Regions from separate parts of the Corticicoccus populi genome, predicted to be linked through region 4. Evidence: riboswitches for the same ligand, from Rfam matches in the RefSeq annotation. Region 4 holds a riboswitch; each other region holds the start of a gene.

What was found. A riboswitch is a leader RNA that binds a small molecule or an ion and turns the genes downstream of it on or off. The one in region 4 is predicted to bind S-adenosylmethionine.
Region 1: another riboswitch for S-adenosylmethionine. It lies ahead of ACFSX4_RS06845 (methionine ABC transporter ATP-binding protein); the one in region 4 lies ahead of ACFSX4_RS00150 (Na+/H+ antiporter NhaC family protein).
Region 2: another riboswitch for S-adenosylmethionine. It lies ahead of ACFSX4_RS10475 (O-acetylhomoserine aminocarboxypropyltransferase/cysteine synthase family protein); the one in region 4 lies ahead of ACFSX4_RS00150 (Na+/H+ antiporter NhaC family protein).
Region 3: another riboswitch for S-adenosylmethionine. It lies ahead of ACFSX4_RS09745 (5-methyltetrahydropteroyltriglutamate--homocysteine S-methyltransferase); the one in region 4 lies ahead of ACFSX4_RS00150 (Na+/H+ antiporter NhaC family protein).

Annotation. Positions count from the first base shown of each region.
Region 1 covers NZ_JBHUOQ010000001.1:1,372,472-1,376,923, reverse strand. Annotated here, with positions in the region: gene ACFSX4_RS06870 (thioredoxin family protein) at 1-199, opposite strand, end outside; gene ACFSX4_RS06865 (Spx/MgsR family RNA polymerase-binding regulatory protein) at 343-696, shown strand; gene gcvH (glycine cleavage system protein GcvH) at 771-1,151, shown strand; gene ACFSX4_RS06855 (toprim domain-containing protein) at 1,211-1,615, shown strand; gene ACFSX4_RS06850 (thioredoxin family protein) at 1,563-1,868, shown strand; SAM riboswitch class I at 1,922-2,021, shown strand; gene ACFSX4_RS06845 (methionine ABC transporter ATP-binding protein) at 2,101-3,126, shown strand; gene ACFSX4_RS06840 (methionine ABC transporter permease) at 3,119-3,811, shown strand; gene ACFSX4_RS06835 (MetQ/NlpA family ABC transporter substrate-binding protein) at 3,854-4,452, shown strand, end outside.
Region 2 covers NZ_JBHUOQ010000004.1:145,687-150,138, reverse strand. Annotated here, with positions in the region: gene ACFSX4_RS10485 (chorismate mutase) at 1-285, shown strand, start outside; gene ACFSX4_RS10480 (homoserine O-succinyltransferase) at 326-1,246, opposite strand; gene ACFSX4_RS10475 (O-acetylhomoserine aminocarboxypropyltransferase/cysteine synthase family protein) at 1,246-2,523, opposite strand; SAM riboswitch class I at 2,593-2,687, opposite strand; gene ACFSX4_RS10470 (Na+/H+ antiporter family protein) at 2,895-4,205, shown strand; gene ACFSX4_RS10465 (hypothetical protein) at 4,371-4,452, shown strand, end outside.
Region 3 covers NZ_JBHUOQ010000004.1:20,996-25,447, forward strand. Annotated here, with positions in the region: gene ACFSX4_RS09735 (zinc-binding dehydrogenase) at 1-431, opposite strand, end outside; gene ACFSX4_RS09740 (5-methyltetrahydropteroyltriglutamate--homocysteine S-methyltransferase) at 559-1,665, opposite strand; gene ACFSX4_RS09745 (5-methyltetrahydropteroyltriglutamate--homocysteine S-methyltransferase) at 1,696-2,793, opposite strand; SAM riboswitch class I at 2,865-2,968, opposite strand; gene ACFSX4_RS09750 (phosphoribulokinase) at 3,102-3,746, opposite strand; gene ACFSX4_RS09755 (AEC family transporter) at 3,791-4,452, opposite strand, start outside.
Region 4 covers NZ_JBHUOQ010000001.1:8,920-13,371, reverse strand. Annotated here, with positions in the region: gene ACFSX4_RS00170 (aldo/keto reductase) at 1-632, shown strand, start outside; gene ACFSX4_RS00165 (DUF6176 family protein) at 658-1,011, opposite strand; gene ACFSX4_RS00160 (DUF4269 domain-containing protein) at 1,228-1,767, shown strand; gene ACFSX4_RS00155 (Maf family protein) at 1,780-2,352, shown strand; SAM riboswitch class I at 2,401-2,499, shown strand; gene ACFSX4_RS00150 (Na+/H+ antiporter NhaC family protein) at 2,568-3,860, shown strand; gene ACFSX4_RS00145 (helix-turn-helix domain-containing protein) at 3,888-4,452, opposite strand, start outside.

The DNA.
Region 1 (4,452 bases), 1.4 Mb from region 4:
CGTAGTCGAGTGCAGGCTGTTCAACTTCATCACGGTTAATTTCGTACCAGTTGACATAATTAAATTCTTCCAAGATCGGCGGGATAAACATGTTCATGCGTGTACAATCCGGGCACCAGTCTGCAAAGAATTTAACGACGATTTTGTCACTGCCGTTTATTTTTTCTGTAAAATCTTCATATGTTTTAATAGGTTCCATAAATCCTGACCTCCAGTATATTATATGATATCAGTCTACCATCAATCCGTTCTAAAATAAATCTGCATGCATTTTTGAAAAATACTTCGTATGAATGTATCAGTCATGTATAATTAAAGTAACTAAACACACGGAGGTAAATCATGATTACACTTTATGAATATCCACAATGTACGACATGCCGGAAAGGGAAAAAATATTTGAGCGGCAGTGGTATAGACTTTACAGCACATGACATGGTGAAAAATCCCCCAGGTGCAGATACGCTGAAAGGAATCATTGAGCAGTCGGACTACTCAGTGGATGACTTTTTCAATAAACGCGGTAAAAAATTTAAAGATCTCGGGTTAAAAGAAACACTCGACGATATGACACTTGATGAGAAACTCGAGCTTCTTTCAAGCGACGGCATGCTGATTAAAAGACCGCTTCTTGTTACTGATGATACTGTAGTTTTAGGTTTCAAGGAAGAAGCATACGAAGCGGCAGTCCGCTGATCAAAATATCTTGCTAAAATGTTTAAATTTGTGTCATTATAGATGTGTATATAATATACGGGGAGGTTTTAATCGTGGCAGCACCAAAAGAATTTAAATACTCAGAAGACCATGAATGGGTGAAAGTTGAAGGGAATACCGCAACAATCGGTATCACTGAATTCGCACAATCTGAACTCGGGGATATCGTATTTGTTGAGCTTCCTGAAACAGATGATAACGTAACACAGGGAGAATCTTTCGGCAGTGTTGAATCTGTGAAAACAGTATCTGAACTTTATGCACCGGTTGATGGTAAAATCATTGAAGTGAATGAAGAATTGGAAGACAGCCCTGAACTTGTTAATGAATCACCTTATGAAGGCGCATGGATGATTAAAGTTGAACTGACAAATGAATCACAGCTTGACGGTCTTATGGATGCAGACGCATACGATGAAATGACGGGTGCGTAATATATCAACTCCGGGCGGATGTCCGGGGTTTTCTTTATATAATGACTGGAGGGATAAATATGTATCTTTCTGAAAAAGTAATTATTGTTGAAGGTAAGAGTGACAAATGCCGCGTGGAGAGTGTCATAGCAGAACCTGTTCAAATCATCTGTACTTTTGGTACAATGGGTGTGTCAAAGCTTGATAATATACTGGATCAGATTGCAGTATCTGATATTTATATATTGTCTGATGCAGATAAAGAGGGACAGAAAATACGTCAGTGGTTTAAAAAGCATTTAAGTGAAAGTAAACATATTTATATTGATCCGAAATTCGGTGCAGTGGCAAGATGTCCAAAGGATTATCTGGCAGGTGTACTGCACCGTCAGGGGTTTCAAGTGAAACCCGGATTTTTGAGAGGTAAGTATTATGATGAAGCAAGAGTTGGATACCAGGGACTTATACAATCTTATACAATCTGAAGACAGAGTGATAGTATTCGGATATGCACCGATTTGTGCAAACTGTCAGATTGCAGAACGGATGCTGAATGTTGCGAAAGAAGTGGTCGGATTTGAATATACACCGGTTGATTTGAATTATCATGAGGCGTTTATCAATGAATTTCATGTTCAATCAGCACCGGCACTTCTCGTGTTCGAGCGGGGAGAATTGATTCGTTCCGTCTATGCATTCGAATCAGTCACAAAGCTGGTGGAAATATTACAAAAATAATGTTGACTATATTACTCGGTGATGATAATATAATGACAATTCAATAGAAGGAACTCTTATCGAGAGTGGTGGAGGGAAGTGCCCGTTGAAGCCACGGCAACCGTCAGAAAGACAAGGTGCCAATTCACTGAATTTTACATTCGAAGATGAGGGGCGTAAATAAAAGCCTGCTCATTTCATAGTAAATGAGTAGGCTTTTATTGTTAAATTTATATAGTTTGGATGAAGACATATGATAGATGTTAAAAATGCCGGTAAGATTTTCAGTACTAAAAATATCAATATTACAGCAGTTGATGACGTTTCTTTAACGATTAAAAAAGGTGAAATATTTGGTATCATCGGCTATTCCGGTGCAGGGAAATCGACGCTGATTCGTTTATTGAACGGCCTTGAAGTGCCGACTTCCGGTGATATTGTGATTGACGGTGACACCATCAATCAACTATCGAAAAAGGCCCTCAGGAAAAAACGGCAGAAAGTCTCAATGATTTTCCAGCATTTTAATTTACTGTGGTCCCGTACAGTCGAGGAAAATATCAGTTTCCCGCTTGAGATTGCAGGGGTCCCGAGAAGTGAACGCCGCCGCCGCGCACAGGAGTTAATCGAACTTGTCGGTCTTTCCGGGCGTGAGAAAAATTATCCGAGTGAACTTTCCGGCGGCCAGAAGCAGAGAGTCGGTATCGCACGTGCACTCGCGAACGACCCGGAAGTACTGCTTTGTGATGAAGCGACCAGTGCACTGGATCCGGAGACAACAGATGAAGTACTTCAACTGCTTGAGAGAATCCGGAAAGAGCTGCAGCTGACCATTGTATTGATTACACATGAAATGCATGTTATCCGGAAAATATGTGACCAGGCGGCTGTAATGGAAAAAGGCAGAGTCGTTGAAACAGGTCCTGTTCTCAGGCTCTTTCAAAATCCTGGGCACCCGGTGACAGAACGGTTCGTCAAAGATGACATCAATGATGAAGAGACTGCACTCGCAATTGATGAAGTGAGAGAGGTATTTCCAGATTCTAAAATCTTGAAGCTTGGTTTTGTGGGAACTAAATCGAAAACACCGGTGGTCTCACAAGTCATTAAATCCTACGACCTGGATTTGAATATTTTATCCGGAAATATTAAAAATACAAACAATGAATCCTACGGACACCTTTATGTGGCACTTGATATTGATGATAAAGTGCTGAAATCATTAAGTGAGTCTTTAGGTGCTGAAGGGGTAACAGTTGAGGTGGAAGAACATGAATGAATTTAGAGAAGACCTCATTGAAATGTTTTCATTTGAAAATGTCAGATGGGATGTGGTGTGGGAGGCGACACTCGACACACTGTATATGACAGGTATCGCAACAGTCTTTACCGCATTGTTCGGAATTATTCTGGGTATTATTTTATATCTTTCAAATAAAAGTGAGCATACATTGAGTGCGCCGTTGTACGGTGCCACAGCGTTTATAGTCAACTTGTTCAGAGCAATTCCGTTTATCATTTTAATCATCCTGTTAATTCCGCTGACTAAAGCGGTGATGGGGACGATAATGGGAGTTGAAGGTGCACTGCCGGCACTGATTATCGGCGCGTCGCCTTTCTATGCGAGACTGGTTGAGATTGGCCTTAAGGAAATTGATAAAGGTGTGATTGAAGCAGCGGAATCGATGGGTGCAAGCACATGGGAAATCATTTGGAAAGTACTGCTTCCGGAGTCACTGCCGGCACTGATTTCCGGGATTACAGTGACTGCAATTATGCTGGTCGGTTCAACAGCGATTGCCGGTGTTATTGGTGCCGGAGGTCTCGGCAACCTCGCATATATGGTTGGTTTCACCCGCAGCCAGAGTGATGTCACACTTGTTGCTACAGTAGTAATTTTGATTATCGTATTCATCATTCAGGTTGTCGGCGATCTGCTGGCGAAAACTGTGGATAAGCGGTAGTCATTATATAAATATATTATATGGAAAGAAGGGTTTATTTTTATGAAAAAGTTTTTATCTTTTTTATCATTATCAGTTTTGGTTTTAGTTCTCGCAGCCTGCGGCAATGGTTCTGATGATTCAGCGGAATCAGAAGCAGACAGCGGTGAAGATTCAGAGCTTGTTGTTGCAGCGTCACCTGCACCGCATGCAGAGATTCTTGAAGAAGCGGCGTCAATTCTTGAGGATGAAGGCATTAATCTTGAAGTGAATATTGTCAATGATTATACAACACCGAACAGACTGCTTGCCGATGAGGAAGTGGATGCAAACTACTTCCAACATGTGCCTTACCTGGATGGAGAAATTGAATCCCACGGTTATGATTTGGTCAGCGCAGGAAATGTTCATATTGAGCCGATGGCGGTTTATTCCAATGATTATGATTCACTGGAAGACATTCCTGACGGTTCAACCATTCTTGTTTCAAATAACCCGGCTGAAGAAGGACGCTTCCTGTCATTCTTTGTAAATGCAGGTCTTGTTGAAATTGAAGAGGGTATTGAAATTCAGAATGCGACATTTGATGATATTACAGAAAACCCGCATAACTTTGAGTTCAATAACCAGACAGCACCGGAACTTCTTGTAGAAATGTACAA
Region 2 (4,452 bases), on a different contig from region 4:
ACTCATAAATCACTCCGGAAGGAAATCGACCGTATCGATGAAGAGCTTGTGAAATTATTTGAAGAAAGAATGAACATATCAGTAGAAGTGGCAAACTATAAAATAGCAAATAATATTCCGGTGTTTGATGAAATGCGTGAAAAAGAAGTGATTGAAAAAAATGTTGCACGTATTTCGGATAGTAAACTTAAAGAGTACGGTGAACAGTTCTTCAATCATCTCATGGGACTCTCCCGTCATAGGCAGCAGGAACTAATCAATGAAGAAAGACTTTCCAAAGATTAATATATAAAATAAAGCCCTCTGCATATGCAGAGGGCTTTATTTATCTGTTCTCGAGATCTGTTAAGTCATAGTAGGTATTCTGATAAGCTTCATTCAGCCAGTTGTTAAACAGCAGGTGACCGTGGCTTTTCCAGGAAAATGTCGGTGCGTAACCAGGGTCATTACCCGGGAAATAATTATAAGGCACCTGAATATCAAGACCGCGTTTCACATCACGGACATATTCACTTTTAAGCGTGTCCCGTTCATATTCCAAATGACCGAATATGAATAAGTCTCTGTCGTCCCCCGTTGTCAAAATATCAGGACCGTGTTCTGGATGTGAAGTAAGTACTGTTAAATCTTCATTGAATTTGATGTCACTCATATCCATTTTGCTGTTCCTGGACTGAGGAACGTGGTAGACATCATCAAATCCTCTTAAAAATGGATGTTCAGGTGCTTCATTACGGTAGTTGAAGATGCCGAAAAGCTTCTGCTCAAGCGGCTCTTTTTTCATCCCGTGATAATAGTGCAGGGCAGCCTGTGCCCCCCAGCATATAAAGAATCGTCTGAAGACGTGGTTCTCAGACCATGCAAAAATTTCTTCAAGTTCTTTAATATAATCCACATCATTGAATTCCAGGTGTTCCACAGGCGCACCGGTGACAATCATCCCGTCAAAATACTGATCGGAAATTTCATCAATAGTATTATAGTATTTTTGAAGATGACTGGTGGGTGTGTTTCTGCTTCTGTGTGTTTTTGTATACATAAACTCCACATCAATCTGAAGCGGTGTATTACCCAGCAGCCGCAGTAAATGAAGTTCTGTTTCCTCTTTTTTCGGCATTAAGTTCAAGATTAATATTCTAATCGGCCGGATATCCTGTGTAATGGCACGTGATGCTTCAATTGTATAAACATTTTCTTTCTGCAGGTTCTTTTTAACCGGCAGTCCTTCAATTATTTTAATAGGCATTAGATCGCATCCAATCCTTTACTGAGATCTTCAATAATATCGTCAATATGTTCGAGACCGATAGAAACACGAATCATTTCAGGTTTAATACCGCCTGCTGCCTGTTCTTCTTCGGTCATCTGCGAATGTGTTGTAGAAGCGGGATGGACTACAAGTGATTTCGCATCACCGACATTCGCAAGGAGCGAGAACAGTTCCATGGACTCAATGAAGCGGATGCCCGCGTCATAGCCGCCTTTGACGCCGAAAGTGAAAATGGATCCGGCACCTTCAGGCAGATATTTTTCTTTGAGTTCATGATAAGGGCTTGAAGTGAGACCGGCATAATCCACCCATTCGACTTTTTCGTGGCCTTTGAGGAATTCAGCTGCCTTCACCGCATTTTCAACATGGCGCTCCATGCGTAATGACAATGTTTCAATTCCCTGTGTAAGGAGAAAGGCATTGAATGGAGACAGTGCGGCTCCAGTGTCACGCAGTAATGTCGTTCTGATTTTAAAGGCGAATTCTGCAGGATGGAAAGTGTCTGCGAAAACAAGACCGTGGTAGGAATGATCCGGCTCGCTGAAGCCCGGGAACTTTCCGTTTTTCCAATTAAAGTTACCCCCGTCTACAATCACACCGCCGATGGATGTTCCATGTCCGCCGAGAAACTTCGTAGCAGAATGAACAACAACATTGGCACCGTGCTCAATCGGACGGCATAAATAAGGTGTTGCGAATGTATTGTCTACAATCAGCGGAACTTCGTTTGTACCTGCAATCTCTGCCAGAGTCTCAAGATCCTCGACATTACCTTCCGGGTTGCCGATAGTCTCAACAAATATCGCTTTTGTATTGCTCTGGACTGCATTCTTTACATCGTCCGGGTTTTTAGTGCTGACAAGTGAAACATCAATCCCGAATTTACTTAAAGTATGAGTGAACAAAGTATGTGTCCCCCCGTAAAGGCTCGTAGTCGCGATGATATGGTCTCCGCTGTTTGCGACTGCCTGTATTGCATAAGTAATTGCAGCCATGCCGGATGCGACACCGAGACCTGCTGTACCGCCTTCAAGTTCTGCAACGCGTGTTTCGAGGGCTGCAGTCGTTGGATTGGTGATACGTGTGTAGATGTTGCCCGCTTCCTTCAGAGCAAACAGGTTGGCTGCATGCTCAGTGCTGTCAAAATTATAGGAAGTCGTCTGGTAAATCGGTAGTGCACGTGAGTTCGTTGCCGGGTCAACCTCCTGTCCGGCATGAAGCTGCTTCGTTTCAAATCTGTAGTTCTCAGTCATGAACATTCCTCCTTATTTTTTATTTATATAATAAAACAGCCTCCCTGTGGAAACAGGCAGGCTATTGTTCGCTCATCTATCAGGATAACCTGCTGGAATTAGCACCTTACTTAAAAGGTTGCCGGGCGTCACGGGGCCAGTCCCTCAGCCACTCTGGATAAGTGTATATTGAATTGTAGATTATGTTACACAGTCCGTTTGTTTTTGTCAAATAAATTTAAAAATTTAGTTTTTTATTCTTTCAATAATAACGCGGGAGGTATTTAAGGCGTTACAGTCTAATGTACAGATTAATGTTTAAAGAAGTATTGACAATGACGCATCTACTGATTACGATTGCTATCAGTATATAAGATGAAGAGGTGTTGATTATGAATGCAGTGTTAGTGGCTGTAATTGTGATGATTGTATTAAGCTTATGCCGTTTAAATGTCGTACTGGCATTATTTGCAGGTGCACTGACAGGTGGTTTGATTGCCGGTATGGGTTTTCTCGATACAATTACTGTGTTTACGTCAAACATTGTCGGCGGTGCGGAAATTGCATTAAGCTATGCCTTGCTGGGAGGTTTTGCGGCACTGATTGCCTACAGTGGCATTACAGACTTTGTCGTCGATAAAATATTGAAAGTATTCAAAAAAGACAGCACCAAGAGTGCAAGAATTACAGCTAAAATAAGTGTCATTGCGGCACTGCTTATTATTTCGATGCTGAGTCAGAATTTAATTCCGGTACATATTGCATTTATTCCTATTTTAATACCGCCGCTGTTAAGTTTGTTTAACGAACTGCAGATGGACCGCCGTCTCATTGCAGTTATTCTGACTTTCGGTCTGACATTTACATATGTCATTCTGCCGTACGGGTATGGGCAGATATTTCAAAATACGATAGTCACGAGTTTTGAAAATGCGGGAGTGTCTATTGCACTGGCCGATGTGACAGCTAATATGTGGATCCCATCCCTCGGATTTATAGTTGGATTGATTCTTGCAGTTATTTTTTACAGTAAACCGAGACAGTACAGGACGAAACGAATTACTCTTGCAAAGCCAAAAGAGGTGAATATTAAAATAGCGATGATAGCTGTTATTGCCATCATTGCAACATTTACTGTTCAGCTTCTTACTGAATCAATGATTTTTGGTGCAATCGCAGGGATATTAGTCTTTTTCTTTTCATTTCAGTTTAAGTGGTCAAAACTTGATGATGAATTGATCAAAGGTATTCAGCTCATGGCATATATTGGTATGGTAATGCTTGCGGCGAATGGTTTTGCAGGCGTTATTACAGAATCCGGCCATGTTGAACCGCTGGTAACGAACGTAGCCGGTTTTTTAGGGGACAATAAAGCACTAATAGCGATGTCAATGTTGGTAGTTGGTCTGCTGGTCACTCTCGGAATCGGGTCTTCATTCGCTACAATACCGATTATCGGAGCAATTTTTATCCCGCTTGGTATTGAACTTGGACTGTCACTTCCTGCAGTGATTGCTTTGATTGGAACGGCAGGTGCACTCGGAGATGCTGGCTCCCCGGCGTCTGACTCGACACTCGGGCCGACTGCAGGACTGAATGTAGATAACCAGCACGATCATATTTGGGATACATGCGTACCGACATTTATCTTTTTAAATATTCCGGTGGTTATTACAGGGTTTATTGCTGCGATGATTTTATAGATTACAAGAGGAAAGATGAATCGCCACGGCATTTTTATTGTGAATACTAATTTGGCTATTCGTGTAATGGTAATTATTAGAAATTCTCTTTTGTATGAGCTTGCTATTTTACACTACTGTGATATACTTAAAGATGCTCAATCAACTTAAAGAAGGTGAAGCTATATGGATACAGAATTGAACCTTACGCTTCTCACTGAACGTTTAACTGCATACCAAATCAGCCGTGCAGTTGATATAGACGAGC
Region 3 (4,452 bases), on a different contig from region 4:
ATTGCCGCTAATGCAAACGTCCCTGCTTCCTCCCATGATAAATGTGATGGTTTCGGCAGTACATTCTCAGCCGGCACTGTCACATATTCACCGAAAGTTCCATGGTACGGGAATCCCATAATTTCAAAACCAGCCGGCGGTGCCGCACTGTTCTTCTCCCAGCCAAGTGCAGGATTAATAATCACTTCTTCACCCGGCTGTACACCTGTTACATTTTCCCCGACATCATCAATAATTCCTGCACCGTCAGAACCCAGTATAAAGTAAGGATCTTTCTCATCATGCCTGTTAGGCACAAGTAAATCTCTATGATTTAATCCGGCTGTTTTTAATTTCACGCGTATTTCACCTTTACTGACCTCAGGCTTTTCCACTGAACCGTACTGCACACCTGCCAAACCTTTTTCACCTTCATGAAACACTGCCTTCATAATGATATATCTCCTTTAAACTCAAGTATTTTTGTATAACTCGAACGTATATCTATTCCTCTAATCATAGAATTTAAAACCTTATCCTAAAAAAACCAGCCCGGTCACTGCCGGCCTGGTTCGTTCATTATAAAAGTTCATTTGAAAGTTCGATAATATATTTTAATTTATTCCACTGATCCGCTTCTGTCAGCTCGTTACCGTGATGCGTTGAGGAAAAACCACACTGCGGACTGAAACAGATCTGTTCTTTCGGAAGAATTTCCAATGCCTCTTTCAGACGTGCTTTAATCTCTTCTTTATCTTCAAGTTCACCATGCTTTGATGTAAATACACCAAGGACGACTTTCGGCGCATGACCTTCTGTCGGTATTTCTCTTAATGGTTCAAAGTCGCCTGAACGGTCATCATCATACTCAAGGAAAAATCCGTCCACTTTTTCTTTCGCAAACAATACCGGGGCAATGTGTGCATAACTGCCTTCATATCTCCATCTGGAACGGTAATTCCCGCGGCATAAGTGTGTTGTGACCACCATATCATCCGGCTTATCTTCAAGCGCGCCGTTAACCACTTTTAATGCGAGCTCAATCAATGCCTGTCTGTCGAGGTCAGTATCTAAAAATGAAATATCCTCACTGTTTAATGATGCGATATATACATCATCAAGCTGCAGGTAGCGGCAGCCGGCATCATAAAATGCCTGAACCGCATCTTTATAAGTCTGAATAACATCTTCTGCATACTCAAATATATCAGGGTAAATTTCTTTATTTCTAATACCGGACATAAAGAACTGGTTCGGACTTGGAATCGTCTGTTTCGCAACCGCACGGTCGCCGACAATATCCCTGAAAAGAATGAAATCTTTTACATGCGGATGATCCGGGTTAAATTTAAGTTTCCCCGTATTCTTTACATGGTAAGCTTCCGTCTTCATTCCTTTAAAGGAATAGCCTTCCTCAGGAATATAGCCTTCCGCACCACCGATGTGCTCCATGAAATCAATGTGCCAGAAACGGCGTCTGAACTCACCGTCTGTCACTGCCCGGAGACCGATTTCAATCTGTTTGTCTACAACCTTTTGAATCTCTTTCGTCTCAATATCGTATAATTCTTCGTCTGAGAGATTCCCTTCGGCATTATCTTTACGCGCCTGATGGATACGTTCCGGACGCAGTAAACTGCCGACATGATCCGCTTTAAATGGTCCTGTAAATACTGTATTCGTCAAAATAGTCCCTCTTTCAATCTATGTTTATTTTTATAAAAGCGTTTCTGATAACTCAACGATGTATCTTAATTTATTCCACTGTGCTTCTTCAGTTAAAATATTCCCGTGGTGAGTAGATGCGAACCCGCACTGCGGACTTAAAGAAATCTGCTCTTTCGGAATAAATTCCGCTGCTTCTTCAATACGCGCTTTAATTTCTTCTTTGTCTTCCAGTTCACCATGCTTTGATGTGAACAGTCCGAGCACGACCTGTGGGCCGCCGTCAGGAATTTCTTTCAGCGGTTTAAAATCACCTGAACGATCATCATCATACTCGAGGAAGAAGCCGTCCACTTTCTCTTTCGCAAACAATACCGGGGCAATTTTCGCATAACTGCCTTCAAATGCCCATTTTGAACGATAGTTCCCGCGGCATAAATGCGTCGTAATCACTAAATCATCCGGCTTTACTTCAAGCACACCGTTAATGACGCGCAGTGCCAGTTCAATTAACTCATCAACACTGTAATCTGTGTCGTTAAACGGAATTTCATCCGCATTCAACCCTGCGATATATACATCGTCAAACTGTAAATACCTGCAGCCGGCATCATAAAATGCAGTAACTGCATCCTGATATGCTTTAACAATGTCGTCGGCATAATCCTCAACATCCGGATAAATATCATAGTTTCTGATCCCAGCGTTAAACAGCTGGTTCGGACTCGGAATCGTCTGTTTCGCAACAGCCCGTCCACCGACAATTTCATTAAAAAGTTTAAAGTCACGGACGTGTGGGTGATTTTTATCAAAACCGATTTTCCCTATATTTCTGACGTTGTATCGCTCTGTTTCTTCACCGACGAATAAATAACCCTGATCCGGCACATATCCTTCAATACCTGTAATGTGCTCTAAAAAGTCAGTATGCCAGAAGCGGCGTCTGAATTCACCGTCAGTCACTGCTTTTAAGCCGACTTCAATCTGCTTATCAACAATCTTCTTAATCTCTTCCGTCTCAATTTCATATAATTCATCCGCCGAAATTTTTCCTTCCGACTTATCCTTACGTGCCTGATGAATCCGTTCCGGCCGTAAAAGACTGCCGACATGATCCGCCTTAAATGGTCCATTCACTCCTGCTGCCATTGAAACCCCACCTTTTTGATTTAATAAATAAACCCCTCCTATCTCAAAGATAGAAAGGGCTTATTTCAACCGTCTCATCTTTAAGCTCATATAAGCTCCATGGAATTAGCACAGTACCTAATGGTCCGCTGCTGAGGTATCGACAGGCCAGTCCCTCCACCTCTCTGGATAAGAATCAGATTTATTTGATTAGTGAGAATGTTAAACTATATCTAATTTTCTGTCAATAAGTAAAGTATCAAAATGCTTCAGCCGGTCCTCTTGTTTATACTCTGAATGATCTATCCGGATGAATCAATGGCGGCATATTAGAAACATGTCCGTTCAATTTTGAATTGGTCGTTGGAATGATTGACTAGTATATCAAAATGCACGCTTTCAGGGTGCATGAATAATTCATATTGTATTCTTCTCTCTTCGTGGGACTGATATAATGCCTCTGTTTTACGGCCGCGGTCGTTAATATCTCTGTCGAGCCTTCTGTTCAATTCCGTCTCTCCATCAGTATAAATATAAACCGAGCAGTCAAAAAGTGCCGGATCAAGAAAAGCAATTGACATTCCTTCCACAACAGTGACGCTGTATCCCGCAGACATTACTTCTTCAGGCATCCACTCTTTATGAATAGTCAGTACATCACGACCGCCTTTAATACTTTTCAAATCACGTTCCAGTCCAGATAATTCATGGGCGGAAGGCATACATGCCGTCGGTTTAAAACGATGGATTTGACCATTATATTCATATACCGCTTCCAGATGTTTTCTATACGTGCCGTGAATAATATACGGGTCTGTATTCAAATAATTGTATGTCCCCGGTTCCAAAGCACTGCATAATCTTTCAGCAAACATTGTCTTACCTGCTGCACCGTGCCCGGATATACCGATAATCAGATGCTTTTCCTTTGAAACTTCTATGAATCGAATCATATTTTCTACCAATTTTTTCATTAATATTTCCTCCTGTTCAGCTGAATATCTCGTTGTTATCATAGTTAAAATAAATTCATCGCCAGATAAATCACAACTGTCACTGTAATACTGCTGAGAAGTGTTGAATACAGTACAGTCTGTGCATGAAGTTCCGGCTCTACATCATATTCCAGGGCAAGGGTCGCAGTATTTCTAGATGTTGGGAATGCACTTGCGATTAACAGAGACTGTGCAATCACACCATCTATTCCTAAGAGATAGATTAATCCCAGTGCCACCGCCGGGCTCAAAATGAGTCTGCCGACTAATGCCCATCCGATGACTTTGTGGAATGTTTTCACTTCAATACTTTCAAGCTGCATTCCGAGCAGTATTAATGCCAGTGCTGCAAAGCCGCCGGCAAGCTGTTCAATCGGCACCAGTGCGAAGTTTGGAATAGGTATATCCACTATTTTGAAGAGAGCCGCAATCCATAATGCATGAATAATCGGCAGTTTCAAAAGATCTCTTAAGATATCAATGATAGATTTGGATACAGAAATCAAATTGTAGAGACCGTATGTATAAGTTAGTAGATTCTGAATCACCAGCACAATAATTTGGACCGATACACCAAGCGGGTGTGCACTGAAAACAAGCTGACTGACCGGCAGCCCGTAATTGCCGGAGTTCATTAAAGAAATACTGTTTTTCAACACTGTCTGTTCATCTCTTTTTAAATTTA
Region 4 (4,452 bases):
GACTGGTTACAAGAGATGAATTATTTATCACCACCAAAGTATGGAATGATGATTTATCATTTGATGAAACGATTCAAGCATTTGAAGCCAGTCTTGAAAAATTAAATCTGGACTACCTGGATTTGTATTTAATTCACTGGCCGGGAAAAGATAAGTATACTGAATCTTGGAAAGCACTCGAGGCATTATATAAAAAAGATAAAGTCAAAGCAATCGGTGTCAGCAATTTCAATTTAAATCATCTTGAGAAACTGGATAGTATCAGCAGTGTTAAGCCCGCAGTTAATCAAATTGAACTTCACCCGCGCCTCACACAAAAAGAAGTCATAGCATACTGTGAAATTAATGATATTCAAATAGAATCCTGGTCACCGTTTATGAATGGTGCACTGCTCAATAATGACGTTATCAACAAAATTTCAGAGAAATATAACAAAACAGCAGCACAGGTAATCATAAAATGGAATATACAGCAGGGAATTGTGACCATCCCTAAATCAATGACACCGGACAGAATGAAATTAAATTTGGATGTATTTGATTTTGAACTAAGTCCTGAGGATATTATTGCTCTGGATTCGCTCAATAATAATGAAAGAAGCGGTCCGGACCCTGATGATTTTAACTTTTAACAAAAAAATAAGGCGCAGAGGCGCCTTATTTTTCATCATCATAATTCATGACACAACGGATTCTATTTGGAATCATCACAATTTCAGCCTTCATATCTTCAGGCCGGAACCTTTTATCAATACACTCCTCAAAAAATCGAAGATGTTTTTCATCAATATTTATATCTTCTGAATCTGATGGATTATCATCCTGGACACTGTACCAGTACAAATATTCAACATCATTAAATGCTTCGCGGAAAATGGTTTCCACATACATTTTCTCACCCTCAAGATTTAAAAGAATGTCGTCCATGTTTTCGTGCATGTACTTAATCCATTCATCGACCCTTTTACTTTTTCCTTCTTTAACCCTGAATTTAGATAACTCGACTTTCATCATTATCCCCCTCATTCAAAACAGCTTCAACTTAAATACTAATATTTTTAAATTGACAGATTTCTTCTATTATAATAACTATATCGATACTCATTATATCTATTTTTTAAATAAAGACAAGCGTTTACATAAAATCATTATCTCCTTACAGTATTTATAAACAATTTATGTTTAAATAATGAGTAAGCAATGTATGCTGACTATTAAGGAGGCCGTATGTTTTTTAACATAGATTATTTAAAGAACGGGAGCCCGGAACAGATCAATGCCTGGCACTGCCTGAATCAATTAAATATCTTCAATCATTTAAAAGAATACAGTCCGGTGCTCTGTGGCACCTACCCCATTGATTTAATTACAGACACTTCAGATCTTGATATTATTATCGGCGGTTCAGATATCCAGAGTGTAAAAAAGGCACTCGAAAGATATCAATCGTGCCGTAATTTCAAAATATATGACGGCACCCGCTCAGGCGAAGCATACACAGTCGCTCATTTTGAATATGGGCACTTCATTATTGAAATTTTTGTTCAAAAGATCCCTGTTGAAATGCAGAATGCTTATCTGCATATGATTATTGAATATTATCTGCTTAAAGCTGATCCCGGGATGAAAGAAAAGGTGCTGGATTTAAAAAAGAAAGGGTACAGTACAGAAGCGGCATTTGTTTCTGTTCTCGGTCTTCATACTGATGACCCTTACAGCAGACTTATTGAATACGGCATATCCCGTAATATTATAACTGACATTTAGGAGTGATTTTCCATGAATATTGTGCTCGCTTCATCATCACCCAGAAGACAGGCGCTGCTCAATCAAATCGGTATAACTTTTACTTTAAGAACACAGACGGCCGATGAATCTAAAATAACAGAACATAATCCTGTAAAAAAAGTAACAAAGCTTGCACAGTTGAAAGCAGATATGACGCCTGTGTATGATGATGAAATTGTAATCACAGCAGACACAATTGTTTCCTGTGACAATGAAATTTTTGAAAAGCCGGAAGATGTTGATGATGCCTGTCGGATGATGACTGCTCTCAGCGGACGTCACCATCAGGTACACACTGCAGTAGTATTAAAATCAAAAGTAAAGTCGAAGCAGATATTAAGTACAACAGACGTTTATTTTTATGAACTGGATAATGATGATATTTTAAATTATATCCATACAAATGAACCTTATGATAAAGCAGGCGGCTACGGTATACAATCCACAGGTGCCAGGTTTGTTAAGAAAATTAACGGTGATTACTGTACAATTGTCGGGCTGCCGGCCGCTGAAGTGTACCATGCTTTAAAGAACTGGGATGAATCCATCATTTTAAATGATTGACAACCTGTTTTTCAGTCTGTATTCTTTAATAATAATTCAATAATCCTTTTCTTATCCAGAGAGGCAGAGGGAACGGCCCTGTGAAGCCTCAGCAACAGGCATACGCACTGTGCTAATTCCATTGAGTACACCTCAAACAGATGAGATTTTTAACCTCTTCATGTGTTCTTTGGAAATGAAGAGGTATTTTTATTTTTCAGACGAGGAGAAACTATATGAAACAAGAAAAAAATCAAGGAGGGACTGCACTCCTTCCTTTAGTCGTTTTTATACTGCTGTTCGTCGGCACAGGGATTATTACCGGTGATTTTACATCTATGCCGATTCCCGTTGCTGTCATCATAGCATCCATTGTTGCATTCTTTATTCATTTCAAAGAACCTTTTGAAGAAAAATTCAAAGCCTATTTAAGCGGTGCTTCCCAAAATAATATTATCCTGATGGTGATTATCTTTATCCTTGCCGGTGCCTTCTCGGAAGTGGCGGGTGCAATGGGAGCAGTAGAATCCACAGTCAATCTCGGACTGACACTTCTGCCTGTCCACCTGCTCTTAAGCGGTTTGTTTATTATATGCTGCTTCGTTTCATTTGCGATGGGTACAAGTACCGGAACTGTTGTTGCTATTGTACCGATTGCGATTGAACTTGCCAATCAGACTGATATTGCGCTGCCCCTCGCTGTCGCAACAGTCATCGGCGGGGCGATGTTCGGCGACAACCTCTCTTTTATATCAGATACGACAATTGTTGCCACCCGGTCGCAAGAAGTTAGAATGATTGATAAATTCAGAGTGAATGTCCTCATCATTCTCCCGAGTGCAGTCATTACAACAGTGATTTTATATTTCATGACAATGAATGCATCGATTACTTCAACCGGCCAGTTTGACTATCAATTGATTGAAATTCTTCCGTATTTTGCTGTTATCGTCATTGCACTCTTCGGGGTCGATGTCATCATTGTGCTCATCAGCGGTATTATCATCGCAGGGGTTTTAGGTTTTTCAACAGGTGCATTTGACGGTATAGGTTTTATCACAGCTGCCGGTGACGGTATTGAGAGTATGCAGACCATATCAATTATTGCGATTTTAATCGGAGGCATGATTGGTCTCATCAGACACTACGGCGGTATTGATTACATGTTAAATTTAATCAGAAGTAAAATACGCACTAAAAAAGGTGCTGAATTCGGTATTGCCGGTCTCGTCAGTGTGACGGATATCGGAACAGCCAATAATACTATTTCAATTATTATGACGGGACCTCTCGCAAAAGATATTGCGGATGAATACGGTGTTGACCGGCGTAAATCTGCCAGTATTCTTGATATTTTCGCAGCAGGTTTTCAAGGGATTATACCTTACGGCGGACAAATGCTTGCCGCAGCAGGCTTTGCATCAACCATATCCCCAATCGAAGTCATGCCTTACTCCATCTATCCGGCACTACTTCTCATTGCCGGTGCCATTGCAATCTGGGCAGGCTTTCCAAGAAAATATTCATAATAACAAAAGTGATCAGGAATCTCCTGATCACTTTTTAAATATAATGTCTTTAATCATGTAAAATTCTTTCGTGAAAAAAATATCTTTAATATCACTGATTGTCTCTTCAATCTCATTAAATGCTGCCCTCGCCTCTTCTTTTCTTCCTAATGAAAAAAGACTCATTGGATAAACTGCTGAACGAATAGCCATCAGCACCCGGTCAATGGGGTGCTGTGCCAACGGACGATGATATCTTTTTGGCTCATAAGTATCTACTACTTTTTGATAATATCCTTTATGATAGGCAATTTCCAAATCAAAAATATATGAATACTCTCTAAAAAACACCGTGGTCCGTTGGTCATTGATTAAAGACACTCTTTTTATATATCCCTCTAAATTACTTACATGCTTCTTAGGTTCATCCACTAATACATAATACAGCTGTACCGGCTGTTCTGGTGTATACATTTCAGTCACACTGTTACTGTGTGGGTTGAATTCTAAATACTTTTTAACACGCTCTTGATAGTATTCATACTTCTCAACATCCCCTGTTAAACCATAATATCTGCTTAAATCACTGTTGATGGATGCATAGTAGCCAAAT